4 regions of the Afifella sp. H1R genome follow, and region 1 is predicted to be linked to each of the others. Evidence: predicted binding sites of a transcription regulator. Region 1 holds the regulator's gene; each other region holds the start of a gene.
The links. Region 1 encodes LexA, which represses DNA repair genes until DNA is damaged. Its sites were predicted from a motif close to TGTTCNNNNTGTGTTCNG; they were not measured.

Region 1 (4,208 bases):
CTGCGGATCGCGGGGCTTGCGCATATTCTTGCGATTTCGGGCCTGCATATGATGCTGATCGCCGGCACGGCCTTCTGGCTCGTGCGGGCGGTGCTGGCGTTGTCGGAACATATGGCGCTCGTTCTCCCGATCCGAAAGATCGCAGCGGCCGTCGCGCTCGCCGTCGGCGCCTTCTATTTGTCGATCTCCGGCGGCAACGTGGCGACGATCCGCGCCTTCGTGATGCTTGCGGTCATGCTGACGGCCGTCTTTCTGGATCGTCCTGCTCTCTCGCTGCGCAACCTCGCGATTGCAGCTTTCGTGGTCGTCGCGCTCCAGCCTGAGAGTGTGCTCGAACCGGGCTTCCAGATGTCCTTTCTGGCCGTCGCCGCCTTGGTGGCGGCCTGGGAAGCCTGGCGCGACCGTCCGCGCCAGGATCTTGCTGAACCCGCCCGCGGGCTCTCGCGACTTCTCCGCAGGCCTGTCGTGGCGATCGGTGCGGTCGGCTTGACCACGCTCGTCGCCGGTCTCGCCACATCGCCGTTCGCGGCTTTCCATTTCGGACGGCTCGCGTCCTACTCGCTCCTCGGCAATCTCATTGCGATGCCGCTCGTCTCGCTCATCGTGATGCCGGCGGGGCTCATCAGCCTGATTGCGATGCCGTTCGGTCTGGAAACCGTGCCGTTGACCGTCATGGCCTGGGGCATCGATCTCGTCCTCGCTTCGGCGCATTTCGTGGCGTCATTGTCGGGCGCCACCGTTATCGTCCCGCCGTTTCCCGCGATCGCGCTCATTCTGATGTGCGGCGGGCTTCTGTGGCTCAGCCTCTGGCGATCGCAGCTGCGCCTCTACGGCGTCGCGCCACTCTTGCTGGGGGCGCTGCTTGCATGGCTTCTTGGCGCCAGGCCCGACCTTCTGGTGGATGAGGCGGGGAGGGCGGTTGCTGCCCGTGACGTCGCCGGACACCTCCAAATCGTTGGCGCGCGGCAAGGCTCTTTCCTTGACGATGTCTGGCGCGAGGGCGAGCCGGAGGCGGAAGCCGCGGGAACGTCAGGCTTTCGTTGCGACGCCGAAGCCTGCGTTCTGGAGATGCCCGAAGGACTGACCCTCTCGCGCGTCACCGATCCGGTGGCTTTTTCGGAAGATTGCCGCCGCGCCGAGATTATCGTCACGCAACTGCGCGCGCCGAGAGATTGCGCGGCGCGCATCGTCATCGACCGCTCCGCGCTCGCCACCCATGGAGCGCACGCGCTTTTTATGGAGAGCAAACACCCGGACGGTGTAGCTCCGCACCTTGAACTTCGCACATCACGCCCATCCATCCGGCGACCGTGGCAGGGGTCGCCGGCACTCAGATGACGTCGAGGCCAGAAAGGCTGAGAAGCGCTCAGTAGCGGCGCAAAAGCCCCACGAGGCGACCCTGGATGCGGACCCTGTCCGGACCGAAGATGCGGGTCTCGTAGGCGGGATTGGCAGCCTCGAGCGCAATCGATGCACCTTTGCGGCGCAGACGCTTCAAGGTCGCCTCTTCGTCGTCGATCAGCGCCACCACCACATCTCCGCTGTCGGCACTGTCCTGACGACGGATGACCACGGTGTCCCCGTCGAGAATGCCGGCCTCGATCATGGAATCGCCGCGCACCTCGAGCGCGAAATGCTCGCCCTTCGAAAGGAGGTCCGGCGGCACGATGATGGAATGGCTCTGGTTCTGAATGGCGGAGATCGGAACGCCGGCTGCAATCCGCCCCATGACCGGGACGCTCGCGCCTCGCTCACTCTCTTCGAACGCTTCTTCCTCAACGGGTTGTGGCGCCTTGCCGAGCCGGCCTTCGATCACGCTCGGCGTGAAGCCACGCTGCTGCGGTCGCCCGAAACTCGGATTGACCGCGTCGGGAAGGCGCAGAACTTCCAGCGCGCGTGCCCGATTCGGCAGCCGCTTGATGAAGCCACGCTCCTCCAGGGCGGTGATGAGGCGATGAATTCCGGATTTCGACTTCAGATCGAGCGCGTCCTTCATCTCGTCGAACGAGGGCGGCACGCCCGATTCCTTCAGTCTTTCATTGATGAAGAGCAGAAGCTCGAGCTGCTTCTTTGTCAGCATTGCCGTCCCCTCGCGATGCGAGTCGCGTCTCGTGTACAAATCACGAACGCACACTACCTGTTCATGGCGTGTTCCACAAGCCTTGGGGGCCGCGCGCGGGTTTACGAGAGGGCTTGCGCGAGATCGATGACGGCAACCACATCGCCCGTCCGGGCCGCCGGAGCAAAGGGAGGGCGAATGATGAGGGCGTCCGAACGGGCAAGCGTCGCAAGAAGAGACGAATCCTGCTCGTCAGCGACCGTGACGGCTGTCCGCCCCTGCCATTCGACGAAGCGCGCCCGCAGATATTGCTGGCGGTTGCCGACCTCGGGCAACGCTGCTGCAAGCGGCAACAGGCGCGTTGGCTCGTTGCCTTCGGCGCCCTGCATCGCCCCGATAAGAGGCTTCAGAAAGACGAGTGCGCAAATGAGGGCGGAGACGGGGTTTCCGGGCAGGCCGAGCACCCGGGTGCGCCCGAGCGTACCGAACATGACCGGTTTGCCCGGCCGCATGGCGACGCGCCAGAAATCGACCTTGAGACCTTGTTCGGCGAGCGCCGGTTGGACGAGATCGTGGTCGCCGACCGAGGCGCCGCCGATCACCACCAGGATATCGGCATCCGCCGCGCCTGCTGCAGCATTGGCAATCGCTTGTTTGTCGTCGACGGCGACGCCGAGATCCCGCGCGAGACCGCCGCAGGCGGAAACCATTGAGGCAATCGCCACGCCGTTCGAGGAGACGATCTGATCCGGTCCGGGTTCCTCTCCGGGTTCGACGAGTTCGTCTCCTGTCGAAAGGATGGCCACGATTGGCCTCTGGCGTACCGGAACGATTGCATGGTTCATCGCTGCGGCAAGCGCCGTTTCGCGCGTTCCGATCCGGCGTCCGGCATGAAGAAGCGTCTCGCCCTCCCGGAAGTCGAAGGCCGCGGCGCGTATGTGTCGGCCTGACGCCACCGGCTCCAGAACCTCGATGCGGTCGCCGTCGGCGCGGGCGTTTTCCTGAATGAGGATGGCATCGGCCCCGTCGGGGACAGGCGCTCCCGTGAAAATGCGAACCGTCTCGCCCGTCCCGAGCGTCCCGGCAAAATGGGAGCCCGCGCGTGCTTCGCCGATCTGGCGCAGCCATGCGCCTGAGGGCGTATCGTCAGCGCGTACGGCATAGCCATCCATCGCAGACGCACGGAACGGCGGTTGGTTACGTCTCGCTGCAAGATCGCGCGCAAGCACCCGGCCGCGTGCTTCCGTCAGGGGGACACTCTCTTCCCCGAGGCGCGTGACGCCTTTGAGCATACGGGCAACGGCATCCTCGACGGAAATCAGGCTCATGTGTCGAAACGCCAATCGCCGGAAGCGCCGCCGCTCTTCTCCTCCAGGCGAATATCGCCAATCGTCATGGCCCGGTCGACGGCCTTCGCCATGTCGTAGATGGTGAGACAGGCGACGGAAACCGCTGTGAGCGCTTCCATTTCGACCCCCGTCTTGGCATCCACACGTGCCATCGCCCGAACGCGGAGCCCGGGAAGCTTCTCGTCGGGCAGAATATCGACGGCGATCTTCGACAAAGCCAGAGGATGACAGAGCGGGATGAGATCGGAAGTGCGCTTGGCCGCCATCACGCCGGCAATACGCGCGGTCGCGATGACGTCGCCCTTCTTCATGTCCCCATCGCGAATGAGGCGCAGTGTCTCCGGCGCCATGCGAACGCTTCCGCTCGCGACGGCGATGCGCGTCGTCAGCGCCTTGTCTCCGACATCGACCATTTCCGCGCGCCCATCGTCGGAAAGATGGGTGAGGTGATCTTTCATCCGGTGGCCTGCGGAGCCGGTGAGGCGAGGAGCCGACGGGTTGCCTCGGTCACGTCCTCGGAGCGCATCAGGCTTTCGCCGACGAGGAAGGCGTGGATGCGGCAGGCTTTCAGGCGAGCGATATCCGCAGGCGAAAAAATACCGCTTTCTCCGACAATTAGCCGATCTTCCGGAATCAGTTTCGCAAGCCGTTCGGAGGTCGCCAGATCGGTGTGAAAACTGCGCAGATCCCGGTTGTTGATCCCGATCATCGGCGAAGCGAGGGTGAGCGCGCGCTCGAGCTCCGGCTCGTTATGGACTTCGACAAGCACATCCATGCCATATTCGAAGGCGCTGTCTTCG
Region 2 (4,208 bases), on a different contig from region 1:
GGGTCGACCAGCTCGCACGTCCTGTAGCCGATCCCGATCCGCTTCGGCGCCGAAGCACGCCGGCGAAGGCAAGTCCGAACGAGACGACGCGCCGCCAGCTCGTCGTCGGTGACATAGCGCACAGTGCGGCCGCGCGCGCCGATCCGGCCGAACGTCACCTCGACCAGCCAATCGCCGAGGAGATCCCGGCCCGCCTCGACGTGGTAGGAGCGCCAGCGGTTGCGCTCTGGGTCGCAGGCTTCGAGATAGGCCGAGAAGGCTGCGATCATGGGGTGAGCCTTGAAATGGTGCTCTGGCTGACATTGTAGGAGCGGGCCACGGCGCGCTGCGGCTCGCCGGCGAGGATGCGTTCCAACGCCTCGCGCTGCTGGTGCGGCGTGAGCTTGGGCTTGCGGCCGAACTTCACCCCCTGTTCCCTGGCCCTGGCGCGCCCGGCGGCGGTGCGCTCGCGGATGCGGCCGCGCTCCCATTTCGCGGCGATCCCGAGCACGGCAATCACGATGTCGGCCAGCTCGGACGTGGTGTCCACGATCGGCTCGGCGAGCGAACGGAAGCCGGCGCCGGCTTCTCTCACCTCATGCAGGATGTTGAGGAGGTCGCGCGTGTCGCGCGCCAAGCGGTCGACGGCGGCGACCATAAGCACGTCGCCAGGTTCAAGCTTGCCGATCGCGCGCTTGAGCTGCGGCCGCTCGATCGTGAAGCCGCTGATCTTCTCACGGAACACCATCTCGCAGCCGGCGGCCTTGAGCTGGGCGAGCTGGTTGGCGAGGTCCTGGCCGCTAGTGGAGACGCGCGCATAGCCGTAGATCATGCCAGCTATTGTGCATCAGATATCCGCATCAAAAAAGCGAAATGATCTCAGGAAGGTGGGTTTGATGCAGAATTCCTGAGTTGTGCATATCTCGCAGTGAGCCTCGGAGGGTCGGGGTTCCGCCGGCTGATCCGATGAGATACAGGGGGCGGCCGGGGCCGATGCTTACATGATTGCAAGTAAGCATTGTGCCTTGCCTGTCGGCCAGTGCCCTGAGTCGCGCCGGTTCGCGAAGCCGGCAGGACGGGCAGCAGTGGCCAGACCCCACGATTTCAGCGGTTTTGATTGAGGGGATTGCAGAATCAGAAAACTCAGCGTTACATTTAACACATGAGTCGACGCGCGGACCCGGAGAGCACCCGAAAGAGAGTTATCGCTCACAGAGAGCGGCAGCTCGCGGCCGGACGCGCCTTGCTCAACATCTATGTTCCGAGTGAACTGGTCGCAGCGATCGACCGGATCAAGGAGCAGCGGGGCGCGTCAGCGCGCGCGCCGATCATCGAGGAAGCTTTGAGGTTCTATATCGAGCAGCAGCAGAGGGCATAAGCGAAAAGCGCCCGATCGTTTGCCGCGATCGAGCGCCTTTCGGATGATGGAACCGGCTTTGTTGGGCAGCTCCTAGAACCAGGCTCCCAACATAGTCGAGCGCGATCCGCCCGGCAAGAAGAGTCTTGCCGGGAACGGGGAAGCTTTGTCCGCCGTCCACAGATGCCCTCCAGGACGGAGGACGAAAGACGATGTTTGAAAGAATTGGGGCGGCGTTCGCAGGAGCGCCGACCGGACGGGCGCGCACGCCCGTTCGACGGCAAAGCCGTGCCGCGGGGCGATGCGAGGGTGTGTTCTGGCGGCGGACCGATCGCCGGGAAGTGCGCAAGATCCTCCTGGCCGCGCGGCGTTACGAGCTGGCCGCGCGTCGGCCGGGAGAGCGCAACGGGCCACTCGGCGCCGTGGCGATCGAGCTGGTGGAGCTGCTGGGCAACCTGGTCGACTTCCGGACGGGGCGGCTGGAGCCGTCGATCGACACGCTGATGCGCTACCTGAAGCGGTCGCGTGACGCCGTGGTGCGGGCGCTGAAGAACCTGCGCATGCATGGCTTCCTCGACTGGCTCAGGCGCTACATGCCGACCGGGAACGAGGGGCGAGGCCCGCAGGTGCAGCAGACCAGCAATGCCTATCGCTTGTCGCTGCCGCCGCGCGCGCTGCGGCTCCTCGGGCGCATGGGCGAGGCCCCTCCCCCGCCGGACGATCACGATCACGCCCAGGAGGTTCGCGCGGCCGAGCTGCAAGCCCACAAGGATGCTCTACCGCCCGACGAGCTGGCTTTGTTCGAGCTGGGCGACACACCCCTTGGGCGGGCTCTCGCCGCCCTTGGAAAATCAGTGAAAAAGCGTGAGTCCGCCAAGCAGACTGAATCCCCATCTCATTCTTTATCTATGCCAGAAAGATAGATTCGGACGCCGCGCACCGGCCCGCTTCGCGGCCCTGCGGCGGTTCCGGCCCGCGTTAAGTGCGGGCCGGGAAGCGGAACCCTCACAACAAAACCGCAACGCGTGCGCCTGCGGCCATCGTCCTATGGCTTTCGAGAGGGAGCGGGCGGCAAGGGCGGCGCTCAACATGAAAGCATGCAATTATGCTTGCATGACAGCATGAAATATGCGATTTTTGTTTCGTACGATACACAAAAGGCCGTCATGTCCCCCGCCAATCCGACCGCGAGAACCTATGCCGCGCTGAATCGGGCATTCGATTTCTTCAACGATCGGCTGTTCGGTGGCGAGTTGCCGCCCTGCCTCGTGACCTTGCAGCGCAAGAACAAAGCCTATGGCTATTTCGCCGGCGGCCGGTTCGGATCAAAGGACGGCACGGAGATCACCGACGAGATTGCGCTAAACCCGTCGCATTTCAAAAGCCGCACCGACGAGCAGAGCCTTTCCACCCTCGCCCATGAGATGGCGCACCTTTGGCAGCATCATTTCGGCAAGCCGTCGCGCGCGGGCTACCACAACAAGGAATGGGCGGCGAAGATGCACGCGATCGGCCTGCACCCCTCTGATACCGGCCAGCCGGGCGGCAAGGAGACCGGCCAGTCGTGCAGCCATTACATCATCGAGGGCGGTCCCTACGTCTGCGCCTTCTCCGAGCTGGCCGCGCAACCTGACTTCTCGGCCCTCTATGTCGAGCTTTGGGACGACGCCGAGGCGCGGAAGAAGCGCAAGGCGAAGTCGGCCAGCAAGACCCGCTACACCTGCCCGAGCTGCGAGCTGCACGCCTGGGCGAAACCGGGGGTGCGCCTGGTTTGCGGCGAGTGTGACGAGCCCATGGCAGCCGACGAGGATTCGGAGCCTTAACCTCGCATCAATGCAGACATGCTTTCATGTTTGCAGGCAAGCGTGTAGGCTTCTTTGCATGAAAGGATGCAAGCATGATTACAGTCGCTTTCTGCACTCAGAAGGGCGGGACCGGCAAGACGACGATCGCGACGGCGCTTGCGGTCGCGGCGCACCTGGCCGGGAAGAAATCGGCTCTGCTCGACCTCGACCCGCAGACGAACGCCGTCAACTGGTTTGACAGGCGAGAAGGCGATGGTCCGGACGTCGCCTCGATCCAGCCGGGGGCTATCCGGCGCTCGCTCGACGCCTATCGCGGCCTTGGCATGGATTGGGTGTTCATCGACACGCCCGGCAAGATGGACAGCGCCTCGACCGAAGCGGCCAAGCATGCCGACATGGTGTTGATCCCGACGCAGGCGCAAATATTCGCGATCGACACCTTGGAGCCGCTAAAGCGGCTTCTCGACATGGCGGGCAATCCGCCGGCCTTCGTGGTGCTGAATCTCGTGCATCCAAACGCCGGGGGCAGGGCGGGCGATGATGCCGCCGCAATCACGGAGCGGTTCAACGTGCCGGTCGCCCCCATCCACCTTTCACGCCTGAAAGCCTACGAGGACGCACCGGCCTTGGGGCAGACGCCGCAAGAACTGGAACCGCAGGGACGTGCCGCCCAGGAAGTCGCCGGCCTGTTCACCTTCCTTTCAGAGCAGGCAAGCATGGTTGCAGGTAATCATGAAAGGATGAAAGCATGAGCCGCAAGCCCTCCCTCCTGGCGACCGCCATCAAGGCCGGAGAACAGCCGGCTCCCACGCCGGCAGCTCCCGAGACGCCGGCCGAGCCGAAGCGCCGCGCCCGTAGCCCTCAGCCCGCCGGAAGCTATGTTGCGCCTTCGCGGGCGAACAAGACGGCCAAGACGCACTACCTGCCGCCGGTCTATTGGGAGACGCTGGAAGAACTCAGCTTCCGAACGCGCGATCCGCAGGGCAAACGGATTCCGCAGGAACGGCTTGTGGCCGAGGCGTTGAACCTGCTTTTCGCCAAATACAATTTCCCGGTCGTTCGAGAGG
Region 3 (4,208 bases), 300 kb from region 1:
GGCTCGATCTCGGGGATCGTGAAGCCGGAGACGGGACAGGCGAACTTTTCCGAAAACACGATCGGTGCCGGCGGCTTGCCACCTTCGCCCATATCCGCGAACTCGGCGACGGCGATGCCATCGGCTAGTCGCAGAGCCGTCTCCAGAGAATCGGCAAGCCGGCTTCCGGCATCCGCTCGCACGACGACACGATCGACGACGATATCGACGTCGTGCTTCAGCTTCTTGTCGAGCGCCGGCGCCTCGGCGATCTCATAGAAGGTTCCGTCGATCCGCGCGCGCTGAAAACCACGTTTCATATATTCGGCGAGATCCTTGCGGAATTCGCCCTTGCGGCCACGCACCACCGGCGCGAGCAGATAAAGCCGCGTTCCCTCCGGCAAAGCCAGAATGCGATCGACCATCTGGCTGACCGTCTGGCTTTCGATCGGCAAACCCGTCGCCGGCGAATAAGGAACACCGACGCGCGCAAACAAGAGCCGCATATAATCGTAGATTTCCGTCACCGTGCCGACGGTGGAACGGGGGTTGCGCGACGTCGTCTTCTGCTCGATCGAAATTGCCGGTGACAGGCCATCGATCTGGTCGACGTCCGGCTTTTGCATCATCTCCAGAAACTGGCGCGCATAAGCCGACAGCGACTCGACATAGCGCCGCTGTCCCTCGGCATAGATGGTATCGAAGGCGAGCGAGGATTTGCCCGAGCCAGAAAGGCCCGTCATCACGATCAGACTGTCTCGCGGCAGATCGAGATCGACGTTTTTGAGATTGTGTTCGCGCGCGCCCCGCACGGAGAGCGTCTTTTGCGGATCCGTCATGGCCGTTCCGGAGGATGGTGATGCGGGCTGGCTCGCCCGATGCTTATTTAGTGCAGCCGGAGTGATGGAAAAACCCCGTCTTTCCCGCTTCGCGATATGTGCGCTCTCAGACGCCGATCATGCGCCAAGAAGGACACGCCCATCTGCGTCGATTGCCCAAAACGGGTTGTGCGCAACCTCCCACAAATGCCCGTCGGGATCGGCAAAATAGCCCGAATATCCGCCCCAGAAGACTTCCTCGGCCGTTTTGACGACCTCGGCTCCCGCCGCCTCCGCCTCCTTCAAGACGACGTCGACCTCTTCGCGACTTCTCGCATTGAAGGCCAGCGTGATGCCCGAAAATCCGGACCCGTCCGGGTCGACTTTGGCATCGGCCGCCAGCGACGTCCGCGGATAGAGCGCCAGAACAAAACCGTTCAGATCATAGAACACCACTTCCTCGTGGGCATTCGCACGTTGCCAGCCGAGCCCATCTTCATAAAACTGCCGCGCGCGTGACAGGTCGACAACGCCCAGCGTCACGACACTCAGTCTCTGTTCCATAGGCTCGCCCCTCGTCCGATGATCTTGCGTGATACCGGCAAGGAACATACAGTGAACGACATTCCGCGGCAAGCGTCTTTGCAGGGGCCCGTTTACAGTTCGGCGGCGCTTGAGTGAAAAGGGGCAACCTTTGGCCGCTCTCGGCGGCTCCAGAAACCAGGGAGAATTTCATGGCCGGCAGCGTCAACAAAGTCATCTTGATCGGCAATCTCGGGGCCGATCCCGAAATCCGGCGCCTGAACGATGGCCGTCCGGTGGTCAATCTGCGGATCGCGACGTCTGAGAGCTGGCGCGACCGCAATTCCGGAGAACGGCGCGAGCGCACCGAATGGCACCGCGTGGTGATCTTCAACGAAGGTCTGGCAAAGATCGCCGAGCAATATCTGCGGAAGGGCTCGAAGGTCTATCTCGAAGGCCAGCTGCAGACGCGCGAATGGGAAGACCAGTCGGGCCAGAAACGCTTCACGACCGAGGTCGTGTTGCAGGGCTTCAATTCGGCCCTCACCATGCTCGACACGCGTGCCGGCGGCGGCGGTGGCAGCTATGACGCCCCCCCGTCAGACCGGGGCGGACGTTCGGATTTCGGCTCCTCCGGTCCGATGGAAGGTGGCCGCGGCTCCTTCAAGGACGACCTCGACGACGAAATCCCGTTCTGATTTCGGGTCGGCAGAGAAACAGCAGACAAAATGAAGGGCCGCTCACGCGGCCCTTCGCTCATGTGCCCAGGGTTGGGCCTTTCGGAAAACGTTTGGCTCAGTTGTTTTCCTGTCCCGGAACGGTCAGCACCGGACGCGGGGTCTCGTCCGTGCTCGCCGGCAGGATCGGATAATCGACCTGCGGCTGCTCGCCCGTCAGCGTGTGCAGGAACGCCACCATCGAATCGACCTCATCCTCGGTGAGCTCCGTGCCAAGCTGGGCCGTCGCCATCACCTGCACCGCCTGACGCAGGCTCCAGACCTGGCCACTGTGGAAATAAGGCGCGGTCAGCGCGATATTCCGCAATGTGCCGGCACGGAAGACATATTCATCCGTTGCCGTATGCGTCACCGCAAAGCGGCCCTTGTCGTCCGGCGGAAGGATGTCCGCACCCGGCTTTTCCACGACGCCGAACGGGAAATAATCCTGACCACCGACATTCACGCCGGAATGGCAGGACACGCAGCCCTTATCCATGAACAAGGAGAGACCGTGCTTCTCCTTGTCGTTCAGGGCATTCGCGTTGCCGTCGAGGAATTGATCGAAGCGGGAAGCCGGCGTCACCAGCGTCACCTCAAAGGCCTCGATCGCCTTTGCGACATTGTCGAGAGTGATCGGATCCTCGTCGCCCGAAAACACGACGTCGAAGCGATCCTTGTACTCAGGCATGCTGTTCAGAACCGCAACCACCTCATCAGGGGTGGAGTTCATCTCCACCGCCGCCTGCATCGGCCCGACGGCTTGCGCTTTCAGATCTTCCGCCCGTCCGTCCCAGAACTGGGCGATGTTGAAGACGGAATTGAGAACCGTCGGCGCATTGCGGGGCCCGCGCTGCCAGCCGTGTCCGACAGAAGTCGGCTGCAGGTCCGTCCCGGCCAGGCCGAGATTGTGGCAGGTGTTGCAGCTCAGAAGGTGAGAAGAAGACAACCGCGGATCGAAATACAGCATCTTGCCGAGTTCGACCTTCTCGCGGGTGATGGCGTTGTTTTCGGGGGCCTGCACCATCGTCGGAATCGGATCGAAGAAGCCGTTGGCGTCTTCCATCAATTTCTGGTCGTCCGCAGCATAGGCCGCAGTGCCTAGCCCGGCCGTAAGTAGGAGCGAGACCAGCAAACGTGTCATCGCGCTCTCCATTCATTTGCGAGAGAGCCACGGGATATGAGACGTCAAGGCGAGCACGACCGGCGACCGTCGGGTCGGCTCGTGGCTTTTGGCGTTCAAGGCCCGCGACCCAGATCGCTGCCTCAGGTCGCGGGCCAACTCTAGCAGCGGGGGATGGGCTACTTTTGACTTAGATCAATTCTAAGGTAAGCTCGCTATTCTGTCGCATCTGGCCGCTTCTCGCCTCAGTGGGACGCAGCGCCGCTCCGGCGTTCTTCTTCCACCGCGATTTTGTGATCCCCTGCAGATTGCACCTCGATGAAGAGACGGCGGATCGTCGGAATGCGTGCCTTGATGGCCTTTTCCAGACGCGTGATGGCGGCTTCGACGCGCCCGGCCGGCATATCGTCCTCAAAGTCGACCGAGAGCGCCAGCAGGATGTCATTGGGCCCGCGGTGCAATGTCCTGAGTTCGTTCAGCGCACGCACGCCCTCCTCTCCCTCGACGATCTCGCGCACCGCAGCGACCGTTTCCGGTGCCGCCGATTCCCCGATCAAGAGGCCTTTGGTCTCGATCGCGAGAAGGATTGCGGTGGTGCCAAGAATGATGCCGATCCCGATCGAGGCGGCCCCATCGAGCCACGGAAGATCGAGATAGCTGGCGAGGAACACGCCGATCAACGCGACGACGAGACCGAGGAGGGCGGCAGTATCTTCGTAAAGCACCGTGAAGACGGTGGGATCCTTGGAATGCCGAACGGCCTCGAAGAAATTGTGCCCTTCGTTCCTCTGGTTGCGAAATTCACGGTAGGCAACGGTCCACGACGCACCTTCGAACACGATCGCCAGCGACAGAACGATGTAATTGACGAACGGAGACGTGATCTCATTGGCGTCGGCGATCTTGTGCACGCCCTCATAGACGGAGACGCCAGCGCCAACCGCAAAGATCAGGATCGCCACCACGAAGGCCCAGAAATAGATCTCCGCGCTGTAGCCGAAGGGATGCGCGCGATCCGCCGGACGAGACGCCCGCTTCATCCCATAGAGA
Region 4 (4,208 bases), on a different contig from region 1:
CCGGGGGCCGGCTTGCCGTTGTCGCCGGACATGCCGGCTGGCGCCATGCGGAGGGCGACCTCGCACCCGCCGCCAAACTCCGCTTCGTGGCCGGCGGTCCGAGCTTTGCGACGCAAGCCGCGCCGGTTGCCGCCGACGCGGCGCTTCTCGGCGCCTCGCTCTCCGTCGCGGTCGCCGAAATGGCGATGCTGTCCTTCTCCTACGACGGCGAGTTCGCCGCCGAAGGCCGCCGCCACGATTTCAACGGCAGTTTTTCGATGCGGTTTTAAAGAGGGGCGTTTCTGCCGAACGTTCTTGCCGGGCGTTCCTGGGGGAACCGGCCAGGGCGCCAGCGGCATCGGCGCAGCCCTCAGGCGGCGTATCCCTCCAGCCGCTCCGCCGCATGGCCTTTGAGCCAATCGGCGAACGCCTCCGGCGGCAGGGGGCGGGAAAACAGATAGCCCTGGCCTTCATGGCAGCCCGCTTCGATCAGAAAATCGGCGACATCCTGCGTCTCCACGCCTTCCGCCACCACCCGGTAGCCGAGCGCACCGGCCATATGAATGAGGCTCTGCACCAGAGTGGACCCCCGGCTTCCCGGCTCCAGCTCGCGGATGAACGTCTGGTCGATCTTGATGATGTCGGCCGGGAAATCGTGCAGATAGGAGAAGGTCGAATAGCCGGTGCCGAAATCGTCGATGGCGCAGACGACGCCGAGCTCGCGGATGTCGGTCAGGTTCTTCACCACACGGCGGCGGTTGGAGATGAAGGTGCTCTCGGTGAACTCGATCTCCAGGCACGACGCCGGCACGCCGTTCTCGGCAAGCACGCCGGCGAGACGGAGACCGAACTCCTCCTCTTCCAGATTGGCGGCTGAGACGTTGATGGAAACGCGCAGATCGTAGCCTTCGTCGCGCCAGGCGCGCAGCTGGGCGATGGCCCGGGACTTCACCCACGAGGTGAGCGGACGCATGAGGTCGGTCTGTTCGGCGAGCGGAATGAATTCGGCCGGGGACACGGACCCGTATTCGGGGTGCTGCCAGCGCAGCAACGCCTCGGCGCCATAACACCGGCCGGTCTTCAGATCGATGCGCGGCTGGTAGACGAGCGACAGCTCCCCGTCACCGCCCCTCTCCAGAAGCTCGCGCAAGGCGGCGATCAAGGCATAGCGGCGTTTGTGCTCTTCGTCGGTCGCGGCCGAGTAGATGCCGACGATGCGGTCGGTTTCGCGGGCATCCTGCGCGGCGTGATGGGCGGCGCGCAGAACGTCGCCGGCCTTGACCTCGCCGAGGAGGAAAGGGGCGATGCCGCAGGCCATGTGGCTCAGGCTCGCAGCCCCCCTGCCGCGGCTGAAATCGACGAGCATGTTGAGCCGCTTGACGAGTTCGCCCTCGACCCTTTCTTCGTCCGCATCGCCGATCACGGCGAGAAGCTGGGCTCCGCCCACGTGATAGACCGTATGGCCCTCGACCTTCAGATTGCGCACGGCATCGACGGACAGGCGCATCAGATCGTCGAGATAGGTCGGCCCCAGAACCCGCAGCGCCTGGACGATCTGGTTCGGCGGCGCGAGATCGAGAAGGATCGCCAGCCGCCGCTCGCCGGCAAAATCGCGCGCCATGTCCTCGAGATTCTCGGTGAATTGCTGGCGGTTGGGCAGGCCGCTCACCGGGTCGATGCGGCCGAAGGCATGCTGCAGCTCGATCTGGGTCATGACCATGGCGGCGAGGTCGCGCAGCGCCTTTTCGTCGTCCTCAGCGATCTCACGGGGAACCGTGTCGAGGACGCACATGGAGCCGAGCGTCAAGCCCTCTTCGGTGACGAGCGGCGCGCCGGCATAAAAGCGCACGCCGTTTTCGACGAGCACGCTCTTGTTGAAGCGCGGATCCTCGGCGAGATCGGGGACGACGAGCACGTCGCCCGAGCGCGTCACCTCGGCACAAGGGGCATGCTCGCGCGGAATCTGGGGGCCACAGCCGACCCGCGACTTGAACCATTGCCGATCGACATCGGTAAGAGAAACTGCCGAAATCGGGGTCTCGAAAAATTGCGCTGCAAGTCGGGTGATGCGGTCGAAGTTTTCGCTCGGCGCCGTGTCCAGAATATTGAGTTCACGAAGCGCTCGCAGACGCTCCTCTTCTTTTTCATCGGCAGCCATAATGATATTTTCTTCTACCCTCTGACCAATTGCGGTTTAATGGACCACATGCTGCAGAAGCGTTGTGTCAAATCGTCAGCGCTTGTCTGCATCTTCATCTCCGGGAACGTCTGGCGAATGGAATAGTTCATAGCCAGCTTCACATTCTCGTCATCTGAGCTTTTGCGAAGCTTTCCCGCAGGTCTGCCGCGACGAAATATTTTCCCGCCTCGCCTCCTCTCCCCCTCTTCACAGCGCCTCGCCACAGACGCGTCTTGACTCTCTTCGCCATCTCGGGAATCCATAAGAACAAAATAGGAACATGATCCCATCACAATGGTCGGAGCACAACACGACAAGGAGCCCGGCGCGGGCTGGCGCGCGGCCGTTCTCAAAGAGCTGCGCCGCGAAGTGGGCGCCCTGGAGGCCGGGGCCCGCCCGGATGCGCCGGCGCTCGCCTTCGAGGCGGAGGCGATTGATGCGCATCTGCCGGAGGGGGGATTGCGGCTTGGCGCCCTGCACGAGATCTGGGGCGGATCCGCCCTCCCGATCGACCGCCAGGCCCCTGAAGGGACGAACAAAACCGGAGCAGGCGGGATCGAAAAGATCGGCGGGAACGGCGGCGCGGAAGACATCGCCGCCGCCACCTTGTTTCTCGCCGGCCTCCTCGCCCGCCTCTCCGGTCCCGTTCTGTGGTGCCTCAAGGCCCGCGATCTTTTTACCCCGAGCCTTGCGGCCGCCGGTCTCGATCCGGACCGGGTGATCTATGCCGAGACCTGGCACGAGCGCGACGTGCTCGCCGCCATGGAAGAGGGGCTGCACCATGCGGGGCTTGCCGCCGTCGTCGGCGAGGTGGCGCGGCTCGGCCTCACCGCGTCGCGGCGCCTGCAGCTTGCCGCCGAAAGCGAGGGCGTGACGGCCTTCACGCTTCTGCGGCCGCATCGCCAGACGGGGGCGGAGCCGACGGCCGCCGCGACGCGCTGGCGGATCCGCTCCGCCCCCTCGCTGCCGCTGATGTCGTCGTCTTCTGCCGCCCATCCTGTCGCCGGCATCGGGCGCGGGCGCTGGCGTGTCGATCTCATGCGCTGCCGGGGCGCCGATCCGGTGAGCTTCATCACGGAGGCCTGCGATGGCACGGGTCGTCTCGGTGTATCTGCCCTTCTTCGCGACGGAGCGGATGCGCCTCACCTCGACCGATCTGCCGCCTGAGGCGCCGCTCGCCTTGACGACGCGCATCGGCGCCCAGCGCCTCGTCGCCGCCGTCGATGCGACCGCCCTGGCGCATGGGCTGAAGCCCGGCATGGCGGCGACGCAGGCGCAGCTCCTCCTGCCCGGTTTGACCTTGCGCGACTATGCACCGAAGGCGGACGCCCATGGCCTTGCGAAACTCGCCGCCTGGTGTCTTGCCCGCTACAGCCCCGTCGTGATGCCGTCCCCGCCGGACGGGCTCCTTCTCGATGTCACCGGCTGCACGCATCTTTTTGCGGCCAGGACAGGAGGGCAGCGCCGCAATCCGGACGAAGGCGAGAGCAACCTCCTCGCCGATCTCGCCGCCCGTCTCGCCCGCCGCGGTCTGACGGCAAGGCTGGCGCTTGCCGGAAGCGTCGGCGCCGCACATGCGCTCGCCCGCTTTGCCGCGGCCGACTGCACCCGCATTGCCGAAACGCAGAGCCTCAAAGGCGCGCTCGCTCCCTTGCCGGTGGAGGCCCTGCGTCTTTCGCCGGAGACGACGCAGGCTTTGCGCCGGCTCGGCTTCGAGCGCATCGGCGACCTCATCGGCGTCAAGCGCGCACCGATCACCCGCCGCTTCGGCCATGACGTGTTCCTGCGCCTCGACCAGGCGCTCGGCCTGTCGCGCGAGCCGCTCGTCCCCCTCATCCCGCCCGAGCTCGTCTCGGCAAGACTCTCCTTCGTGGAGCCGGTCATCACGGCGGAGGGGCTCGCCCAGGCGGTGGAGCGTCTCTGCGTGGATCTCGCCGCCGTCCTGGAGACGCGCCAGCACGGGGCCCGGCGGCTCGACCTTCACGTCACGCGGCTCGATCGCAGCACCGGCATCGTCTCGGTGCGCATGGCAAAGCCCAGCCGCGCGCCA

Region 2: a site for LexA is predicted at 2,343-2,360, ahead of L0F51_RS19665 (SprT-like domain-containing protein). Genes of this name have one in related genera too.
Region 3: a site for LexA is predicted at 1,402-1,419, ahead of L0F51_RS04460 (single-stranded DNA-binding protein). Genes of this name have one in related genera too.
Region 4: a site for LexA is predicted at 2,422-2,439, ahead of L0F51_RS13270 (ImuA family protein). Genes of this name have one in related genera too.

Annotation. Positions count from the first base shown of each region.
Region 1 covers NZ_JAKEDY010000001.1:650,047-654,254, forward strand. The annotation lists gene L0F51_RS02950 (ComEC/Rec2 family competence protein) at 1-1,338, shown strand, start outside; gene lexA (transcriptional repressor LexA) at 1,367-2,080, opposite strand; gene glp (gephyrin-like molybdotransferase Glp) at 2,182-3,387, opposite strand; gene moaC (cyclic pyranopterin monophosphate synthase MoaC) at 3,384-3,866, opposite strand; gene trpC (indole-3-glycerol phosphate synthase TrpC) at 3,863-4,208, opposite strand, start outside.
Region 2 covers NZ_JAKEDY010000005.1:2,278-6,485, forward strand. The annotation lists gene L0F51_RS19645 (WGR domain-containing protein) at 1-269, opposite strand, end outside; gene L0F51_RS19650 (recombinase family protein) at 266-811, opposite strand; gene L0F51_RS19655 (CopG family transcriptional regulator) at 1,223-1,357, shown strand; gene L0F51_RS19660 (helix-turn-helix domain-containing protein) at 1,678-2,259, shown strand; gene L0F51_RS19665 (SprT-like domain-containing protein) at 2,362-3,159, shown strand; gene L0F51_RS19670 (AAA family ATPase) at 3,234-3,893, shown strand; gene L0F51_RS19675 (chromosome partitioning protein ParB) at 3,890-4,208, shown strand, end outside.
Region 3 covers NZ_JAKEDY010000001.1:946,539-950,746, forward strand. The annotation lists gene uvrA (excinuclease ABC subunit UvrA) at 1-818, opposite strand, end outside; gene L0F51_RS04455 (VOC family protein) at 936-1,361, opposite strand; gene L0F51_RS04460 (single-stranded DNA-binding protein) at 1,532-2,017, shown strand; gene L0F51_RS04465 (cytochrome-c peroxidase) at 2,115-3,179, opposite strand; gene L0F51_RS04470 (cation diffusion facilitator family transporter) at 3,404-4,208, opposite strand, start outside.
Region 4 covers NZ_JAKEDY010000002.1:348,931-353,138, forward strand. The annotation lists gene L0F51_RS13260 (autotransporter domain-containing protein) at 1-269, shown strand, start outside; gene L0F51_RS13265 (bifunctional diguanylate cyclase/phosphodiesterase) at 350-2,137, opposite strand; gene L0F51_RS13270 (ImuA family protein) at 2,453-3,325, shown strand; gene L0F51_RS13275 (DNA polymerase Y family protein) at 3,246-4,208, shown strand, end outside.